Regions from separate parts of the Tenacibaculum sp. SDUM215027 genome, predicted to be linked through region 2. Evidence: riboswitches for the same ligand, from Rfam matches in the RefSeq annotation. Region 2 holds a riboswitch; each other region holds the start of a gene.
The links. A riboswitch is a leader RNA that binds a small molecule or an ion and turns the genes downstream of it on or off. The one in region 2 is predicted to bind cobalamin.
Positions count from the first base shown of each region.

Region 1: it holds a riboswitch for cobalamin, as region 2 does, so the genes downstream of both, ACQYZ7_RS11565 (TonB-dependent receptor domain-containing protein) here and metE (5-methyltetrahydropteroyltriglutamate--homocysteine S-methyltransferase) in region 2, are expected to answer to the same signal.
Region 3: it holds a riboswitch for cobalamin, as region 2 does, so the genes downstream of both, ACQYZ7_RS09770 (hypothetical protein) here and metE (5-methyltetrahydropteroyltriglutamate--homocysteine S-methyltransferase) in region 2, are expected to answer to the same signal.

Region 1 covers NZ_JBNXUE010000004.1:327,855-331,116, forward strand. The annotation lists gene ACQYZ7_RS11565 (TonB-dependent receptor domain-containing protein) at 1-1,835, opposite strand, end outside; cobalamin riboswitch at 1,867-2,061, opposite strand; gene ACQYZ7_RS11570 (ABC transporter substrate-binding protein) at 2,071-3,009, opposite strand; gene ACQYZ7_RS11575 (bifunctional adenosylcobinamide kinase/adenosylcobinamide-phosphate guanylyltransferase) at 3,111-3,262, shown strand, end outside.
Region 2 covers NZ_JBNXUE010000001.1:1,183,362-1,186,623, reverse strand. The annotation lists gene ACQYZ7_RS05615 (NAD(P)/FAD-dependent oxidoreductase) at 1-121, shown strand, start outside; gene ACQYZ7_RS05610 (DJ-1/PfpI family protein) at 128-883, shown strand; cobalamin riboswitch at 993-1,179, shown strand; gene metE (5-methyltetrahydropteroyltriglutamate--homocysteine S-methyltransferase) at 1,369-3,262, shown strand, end outside.
Region 3 covers NZ_JBNXUE010000003.1:329,418-332,679, forward strand. The annotation lists gene ACQYZ7_RS09765 (anthranilate synthase component I family protein) at 1-878, opposite strand, end outside; gene ACQYZ7_RS09770 (hypothetical protein) at 1,093-2,118, opposite strand; cobalamin riboswitch at 2,267-2,461, opposite strand; gene asnB (asparagine synthase B) at 2,714-3,262, shown strand, end outside.

The sequences.
Region 1 (3,262 bases), on a different contig from region 2:
TGTGGCATAGGCCTCCTTGGCATAACCATGTATTTTTCTCCTAATAGATTATTTACTTTGACTCCTAATAACAGCTGATTTCGTTTCTTTTGGTATACCTTATATTCTGCTCCTACATTAACTATAAAAAAATTAGGAACTATAAAATCATTAGAGTTATCTTCGGTCGTATATACTTCTCCATTATAAAGTGACTGAGTAAATAGGTTAACTTTTTTACGACTTATCGATAAGTTACTATTCAATAAATGTTTAGGCACAAAAGTTAAATACTTATCTGTTTCACTATCTTTAGCTAAAGCATAAGAATAGTTAGAGGATATATTAAATCTATACTCTCCAAAAACAACTTCATAACTTAAACTAGCTTCTATACCTTTATTCTGAGTTTCATTTAAATTGATGGGAACCCAAACCCCAGGTCTGCTTGAATCACCAGAAGGTGTCCAGACTATCTTGTCTTCTGTATTAATTAAATAAGCTCCTAGATCAAAGTTTAAACCTTTACTTGAATACCCTAATCCTACTTCTCCCTGAACAGAAGTTTCTGGAATCAAATTTTCATTTCCTTGACCTGGCCAAAATAAATCGTTATATGTTGGTACTCTATAGTTTTTCGATCCGTTGACTCTTACATACCATTTTGAAATAGGAGTTACTTTTATTCCTGCAGCATAAACTAACGGAACCTTATAATCTGAATTAAAATCTTTCCTTAACTTAACATTAAAGGAAACATTTTTATGTATATCTTGTCTATAAACAAAGTACTGAGAAAACTGTCTTCTATTTTTTTCTTTGATAACGTCAGTACTACCAAAAGTAGATTCATACTCTGAATAAGAAGATATATCTGCTTTAATTTTTGGAAGTTTATAATTTATGTTATAGGACATTATAAATCTTCTCGATTTTCCGTAGTTGAAGTTTTCAGAAAGCTTATTAGAGAAATATTGATATTTCTGTGTTAGATATGCTAATTTGATTTCTTGTCTTATCTTCCCTTTTTCTATACCATATACCAGTAAATTTCTTTGATTAGAATCAATATATTTTTCTCTTGCTGATGTCGGGTTAGGCAATGTTCCTGAGAAAAGACGTTCTCCAGAAAAGCTTGTGCTATAAAATTTTAATTCAGATTGATTGTTAAGCTTATGCCCAAAACCTAAGTTAATTCCATAGTTTTCATAAGCTCCATTGGTATTTTTGTATTCAGAATCGAATAATTCAAAATCGTTTTCTGAAGAATTTCTAGAAACTCCCACACCTATACTATACTTTGAATTGGAGATTTTTGACTTAAAAATTGAATTGAATGTATTGTAACTTCCTCCTGTTAATACAAATTGATTTTTTACATTAAACTCTTCTGTGTAATTTAAAACATCATTTAAATGCACAGTCCCTCCTATTGCACCTGAACCATATTCTATACTTCCTCCTCCTTTTCTTACATCAATAGCGTCATTTAGACTTACTGTTAAAGAATTAAAGCCTGTTTGTCCATTGTTTATAGAGTTAATATTTATTCCATTCCATACAACAGCTGTATTGGAAGCACTTGTGCCTCTAAAGCTTACAGAACTTGTTCCTCCTTTTCCGTACTCCTTTAAATAAATTGATGAATTATATCTTATTAAATCAGTAAAAGACTCAATATTTCGTGTCAACACAGAATCTGAAAGACTAACCACATGTTGACCTATAGAGTTTTCTTTTAATTTTTTTGTAGCGTCGATGAATACTTCATCCAATCGATAAGAAATTGTATCGTTTTGCCCTACCAGAACAACCACATAAAAAAAAGAAAAAAATGTAATTACTTTTTTAGCCATATTCTACCAAACTTTTATCCCGAAAGTTTTAATTAAATTATAATAATTGGCAGGTCTCCTGGCTTGCATCTTGTAACATACCTTCCCATTTAAAAAACAGTGGTAAGAGTGATTGTTACAAGCTTAATAGCTTACAGTTGCGGGAACAGCTTCGGTTTTGCACCGAATTCCCTTTTAATTCTCTTTAATAGATGATTAAAGAAAAACCAAAAATCACGGCAAATGTATAGTATTCTTATAAATTAGCAACCATCAAGTCATGATAATTTGCGAATTTTGTTTTTAAGTTCTCTGGTAGTGTATAATAATCTGGATGAATCATTTTAGCTAAACATTCCACTCCTTCTACTAAAGTCCCTGCAGACGATTGTGTAAACATAGCAAAGTCAGCAATATAAACTTGTTCGTTTTTTACAGCTCTTAAAGACTTCCATTCTTCTCTTTCTTCTAAAAACTTCATATCTTCAAGAGTTCTGTCAATTCCGTATCCACAAGGAGCAATAATTAACACCTCAGGATCGTATTTTACGATTTTATCCCAAGAAATTACAATACTATCTCCTGATGGATGTGACAATAAATCAATACCTCCAGCATATCCTATCTGATGAGGAATCCAGTGTCCGCAATTAAATAACGGATCAATCCACTCTAATAACATCACACTTTTCGACTGGATTTTATGTTCACGTTGCACATCAACAATATCATAAACACGCTTTTTCAATCCATTCACATACTTCTCTCCTACCTTTTCTTTTTTCATCGCTTTTGCAATGGTTAATGCATTATCAAAAACGTCTTCTAAAGAGTTTGGTGTTATAGAAATTAACTCTGGAATCTTCGGTAATTTATACGCTGATTTTGCCACAGATTCTGTGTCTATCTGGCAAACATCACAAACATCTTGTGTAAAAACAATATCGGGTGCTATACTTTCCAAAACAGGCTCGTCAACATAGTATAAAGTTTTCCCTTCTGCCTTTGTTTTTGAAAAAATAGCTGTTATTTCTTTACTTGTTAAGACTTTTCCTTCTAGCTTATATCGAACAGCGACCTCTTTTTCTTGTAAAGCTACTTCAGGACATTCAAAAGTAATTCCGTTTAAATAATCTTGTAAGCCCATATCATAAATCATTTGAGTTACTGCTGGCATAAAAGAAGATACTGTCATAATTCATTGTTTTAGTTCAGCAAAAATAAACAGTTATCTATTTTAATTTGCTTTTTATTAAAAATCTTTCCAATCTTTGTGTCAACATAAAATACGATTTCATGATACATTATATCTCAGGAGGTGAACGTTCAGGTAAAAGTAGCTATGCTCAAAAGCTAGCCGAATCTTTATCCGACACCCCTATTTACCTAGCCACTTCTCGTATTTGGGATGAAGATTTTCAGCAGCGAGTTGATAGGCATGTTTCTGA
Region 2 (3,262 bases):
TATGGGGCTTGTAAACTTTAAAAACAAAGTAAGAACTCTATACAACTGGTTGGGATACTACATATATAAAGACCAATATTTTAGAATGATTATTAAACCTACAGAAAGAAATAAAAAATAAAAAAACATGAAAAAAGTTAGCTTTATAACAATGCTGGTATTTGTAATTATTGCTATCAGCTGTAATTCTAAGAAATCGAAATCCAACGAAAAAACTGAAAAAGTTGAACAAGTTATATCTCCATCTGATACACTTACTAAACATCTAAAACCTTTTAATCCTGAATTACCAACTATAGGACTTTTAATGTTTAATGGTGTTTTACAAGGAGAAGTTATTGCAACGTCAGATGTATTTGGAAAAGTAGACAAAGATGGTAAACAACTTTTTAATGTAGTAGCTATCGCTGAAACAACAAAACCAATTACCACCGAAGAAGGAATGCATTTTGTTCCTGACTATACTTTTGATAATTGCCCTAAATTAACAGCTTTATTTGTACCAAGTGCTTATGATATGTATGCACAAGTACATAATGATAAAATTGTAGATTTTATAAAAACAAAAAACCAAGAAACTCAATACACTGTTAGTAATTGTGCTGGTGCCAATTTAATTGGTAAATCAGGTATCGCTGATGGTCATAAAATTGTAACATGGATTGGTGGTGGTGTGCAATTGCAAAAGGATTATCCTAATTTAAAAGTGCAAAATGACAGCTTGGTAACTTTTGTTAAAGATGGTAAGTTTTTATCTTCAAACGGAAATTTAGCTAGTTATATCTCAGCTTTAGAACTACTCGAAATCATGACAAATACTGAACATAGAAAATTTGTTGAAAGCTACTTATATCTAGATCAACTTAAAAACTGGGAAAAATAACAAAATTTAAAATCTTGTTAAAACTCAAGAAGCATCAGTATACTGATGCTTTTTTTATTACCTGTTCTAAAAAAATAATACATACATTTACCCCGATAAGTTCTTTACATACTTCATCAACCGGAAAGGTTTTACTTAGCTGTAGATTAATAGGGAATCGTGTGCAAATCACGAGCTGTCGCGCAACTGTAAGTAACACACCAAAGGTTTTTATCCTAGAGTATCCACTGCCAAAAGCGGGAAGGATGATAAAAACTGTTATAAGTCAGGAGACCTGCCTATTCGGATATTGACAATGCTTTCGCGATTTGAAGCTTTTGGGTCATACCGATGATATATTTTTAACGCACACTTTCTCTTATGAAATGCTGTGCTTTTTTGGTATGTCATTATTTTTTTCCTCAACCATCACATTGTTTTTTAGCATTGCGAAGCATCTAAAAGAACTTTTAAAATTAATGTTTAATTATAAAAGTTAAAAAGAAATGCAAACGCACATTCTTGGCTATCCGCGTATTGGTAGCAACAGAGAACTCAAAAAAGCCTGCGAGCAATATTGGTCGGGCAAAACTAGTTTACAGGAACTTCTTGAAACAGGAAGAAACATCTGTCAACAAAACTGGAAAACACAACAAGAAGCAGGAATAGACCTTATTCCTTGTAATGATTTTTCTTATTACGATCAGGTGTTAGATATGACACTTAGTGTTGGTGCTATTCCTAAACGTTACAACGAAGTAGCTTTAAAAACTTCAAACTCTGAGCTTGATCTTTATTTTGCCATGGCAAGAGGATATCAAAAAGATGAACTTGATATTACTGCTATGGAAATGACTAAGTGGTTTGATACTAATTACCATTACATTGTTCCTGAGTTTCATAAAAATCAGGAGTTTAAACTATTCTCTAATAAAATTGTTAATGAATTTGTTGGAGCTAAACAATTAGGAATTAATGCTAAACCTGTAATTATTGGTCTGGTTAGCTACCTTCTTTTAGGTAAAGAAAAAGAAGAAGGTTTTGATAAGTTAGATTTAGCCTCAAAGTTACTTCCTGTTTATATTGAAATACTTCAAGAACTTCAAGCCCAGGGTGCAGAATGTATTCAATTTGATGAACCATTTTTAGCATTAGATTTAAGCGAAAAAGCCAAAGAGACCTATCAATTTATCTATAATGAGATTAGAAAAAAGTTTCCAAAACTAAAGTTTATGGTAGCTACATATTTTGAAGGTCTAAAAGACAATATTTCATTAGCTAACACACTACCTATCGACACATTACACATCGACTTAGTTCGTTGTGAAGACCAACTAGACGATGTATTAGACACTCTTCCTGAGAATAAATCTCTATCATTAGGTATTGTAGATGGAAGAAACATTTGGAAGAATGACTTTGAAAAATCGTTACAACTTATTCAAAAAGCGACCAATAAATTAGGTTCTGATAGAATCTTTATTGCTTCTTCTTGTTCCTTGTTACACTCTCCTTGCGATTTAGAGTTAGAAACATCTCTAGATAATGATATAAAACAATGGCTTGCTTTCGCTAAGCAAAAACTTACAGAAGTAAGTTTATTAAAAAAACTATCTGAAAACACCACTAACAAAACTGTTTTAAATGCTTTTGAAGAAAACAAAAAAGCTATTGCTAGCAGAAAATCTTCTTCTTTAATTCACCACAATGATGTAAAACAACGTGTTGATGCCATTACTGAAGTAGATTCTCAAAGAAAAAATGCCTTTTCTATTCGTAAAAAAGCACAAGAAAAAGTATTGAGTTTACCATTATTTCCTACTACAACCATTGGTTCATTCCCTCAAACTAAAGAAGTAAGAAGCTGGAGAGCTCAATTTAAAAAAGGCACCTTAAATAGTGAGGAATATAAATATTTGCTAAAAAAAGAAACTCAAAAAACCATTCAATGGCAAGAAAAAATAGGGCTAGATGTTTTGGTTCATGGTGAATATGAGCGAAATGATATGGTAGAGTATTTTGGTGAACAACTTGCTGGAGTAACTTTTACAAAAAAAGGTTGGGTTCAAAGTTATGGTAGCCGCTGTGTAAAACCTCCTATTATTTACGGTGATGTTTATCGACCTCATCCAATGACTGTTTACTGGTCACAATATGCTCAATCTTTGACTGATAATTGGGTTAAAGGAATGCTAACAGGACCTGTTACTATTTTACAATGGTCTTTTGTACGCGATGATCAACCTCGTTCAACTACCTGTAAACAAATTGCATTAGCTATTCGCGATGAAGTTACGGATTTAGAAAAAGCGGGTATTCGAATTATTCAAATTGATGAACCTGCCATAAGAGAAGGGCTTCCTCTACGAAAATCAGACTGGAAAAATTATCTAAAATGGG
Region 3 (3,262 bases), on a different contig from region 2:
TCATCTCCTGTTCTTCTAAAAGTTCCTGCAATTGGGTTTATAATCGCCTGACCTTCGTCTATCTTAATTTGCGCTTCAGGTGAAGACCCCATCAACTTAAAACTTCCGTAATCAAAATAGAATAAATACGGAGAAGGATTTATAGAGCGCAAAGCTCTATACACATTAAATTCATCTCCTTTAAATTTTTGTTGAAATTGACGTGATAATACCAACTGAAAAACATCTCCTCTTTTACAGTGTTCTTTTGCTTTTGTTACACTTCCTTTAAACTCTTCGTCGGTAATATTTGAAGTTTCTTCTCCTTGAAAAGCAAAGTCATATTTAGCAAAGGATTGAGAATTTACCAAGTTTTCAATTTCTGATAATCGAGACTCCTCACCTTCAGGAATGTTTTCTATCAAAATCATTTCATTTTTAAAATGATTAATAGCAACGATAAATCTAAAAAAACTATACTGTAATATTGGAATTGCTGACGGAGCTTTCTTTGATTTTAATTGAATAGTTTCAAAGTATTGTACAGCATCGAAAGTGGTATACCCATACAATCCGTTAAATGATTTTATTTCTTCTGAACAGTCTACTGAAATAACATCACTATATGTATCAAATTTTTTATAGAAATCTTTTTGAATAGGTCCTCTTTCTAATTCTTCCTTTTGATAAGACAGTACTAACTCATCATTTTCAGCTTTAATTGTAACCAACGGTTCTATACATAAAAATGAATAACTATTTTCTTTACTGTGATAGTCTGAACTTTCTAACAGCAAACTATTTGCATACTTATCTCTTGTTTTTAAGTACAAACTAACTGGCGTAACCATATCTGCCAGTTGTTTTTTTGCTCTTGTTTTAAAGGTAATTTTTTTCATTTCATTTAATATGTAAAAACAAAAAAGGCTTATCATGAGATAAGCCTTTTCGTTGTATTATAGATATAACAAGATGGTCTCACTAACGTAAGTTACGAGTTTTCCACCACCAGTTATTTAATTGTTGTTTTATCATTATGCTACAAATGTATAAAGTGATTTTGATTTTACAAACTTTTTTAGATTAAAAATTTATAAATCAATAAACAGCAACTTAATTAATAGAAAAATTTTCTTTAGAGAAGAAAATATCTATTGGTGAACTCCCTATTCCCTTTACTGTTTTAAAAACAGTTTTATCTTCGTTATAAATAACTAGCACACTTTTATCTGTATCAAAAAAATCTTCTGCTCCCAAAACATACACTTGTCCTGTCGTCGGATGTTCTTTGATAACAGTTGTAAGCATTACCCCTTCTGTCATTGGGTTTACAAACTCTTCTGCTTCTTTACTTACAGTATTAAAACGGTGAACTGCTCCTGTAGCTACCTCTAACCAATAAATATAATTACTTGATAAGCTCATAGTAAGCATACTTGTTTTATAAAGATTCATACCCTCTAATGTTATAGTTTCATTAACAGAATAATTTCTACCAAGACTTACGAATGCTGCTTCTCCCACTCTCTTTTCTGTTCCAACCCAAATTTTATTGTTTTTATCTTTTAGAATTCCTGAAATAACATCTTCAAAAGTTACTACTGTTTTTAATGACTTATCCTTAATATTCAAAACCTTCAACTCTTTACCATCAGCAATCAATACGCTTTCTCCTTCTACTAAAAGTCCTGATTTAGAAAATAAAACCTTATCTGATATTCCTTCCATTTTATCTTTTATTCCTTCATTTATATTAAATAATGATAGGTTATATCTTTTATCTCTTCCTCTTCCATCTGTTGAAACCATTAATCCCTCTGTTTCAGAATACATTGTTAAATACGATGGATCTGCGACCTGAGAAGTAGCTACTGTTTTCTCTACAACTAAGCTTTGTAAATCGAATTTTGTAACAAAATCAGGCCCTGTCTGTGATATTGCAAACAATTTGTTTTCATAACCTGAAAAAGAAATAGTGTTTTTGTTTAGCGACTCATATACATTTGGGGTAAAAACCTGACCTTCATCTAGGTGCCCTATTGTTGTTTTTTCTCCTTCATAACTCAATATAAAAGAATTATTATAAATCGGAATTGGTTCCTGTTTTATTGAATCACTTGAACAAGAAAAAAATGTCATAATAAGACATAGCAATGTAATACTGTATATACGTATCATTTTTATAATTAATTTGAAATTTCTGAAACTAAAAAACACTGATAAACATTCTTCAAAACATAAAATGTTTATGTGTACACATTGCTACTTCTTTTATTCCCGAAAGAAAAACAACAAATTAAATTTGGCAGATCTCCTGACTAACATCTTGTTACTACCTTCCCGTAAAAAACAGTGGTGTAAGAAATAACAAGTATCTATTATATAGACAAAGCTTACAGTTGCGGGTACAGTTTAGGACTTTCACCTAATTCCCTTTTAATTTTCTTTTCTTCAAAGAAAAACCGCGACAAATATATTTTAGTCTCAGGAAAGAAACACCAATTTTACTGTTAAAATTCCAGTTCCTCCTTTCCGCATGAAAACCAACTTTATAATTATTATGAGAATAAATTAAAAAGTAAAATAACAATAGCTTAAAATTCAATTTAAAGTTTTAAAAAAGCTTTTTTATAGAGTATAAAGTTATAATTTATAACCAATAATAATAAAATTATTTAAAAATAAAAACATCATTCAGTTATTTGCATTGTAATAAACAACAAAAATAAAAGTTATGTGTGGAATTGTATGTGCGTTTGATTTAAAGCAACCGTCAGATAAATTAAGACCTCAATTATTAGAAATGGCTAAAAAGGTTCGCCATAGAGGTCCAGATTGGAGCGGAATTTATAGTGATGAGAAAGTAATTATGGCACATGAGCGACTAGCAATTGTTGATCCTGCTTCTGGACAACAACCCCTATTTAGCCATGATCGTAGATTTGTGTTAGCTGCTAATGGAGAAATATACAATCACAAAGAGATAAGAAAGCAACTCAAAGAGCAACATGAATTCTTAACAAAATCTGACTGTGAGGTAATCTTAGCCTTATACAAAGAAAAAGGTATTGAGTTTTTAGATGATTTAAACGGAATTTTTGGCTTTACTGTGTATGATTCTATTACCGATGAATATTTAATAGCTCGTGATCATATGGGAATTATTCCTTTATATATGGGATGGGATAAACACGGTACTTTCTATGTAGCTTCTGAATTAAAAGCTCTGGAAGGTTATTGTAACAAAATTGAGGTTTTTCCTCCGGGTCATTACTATACCCGT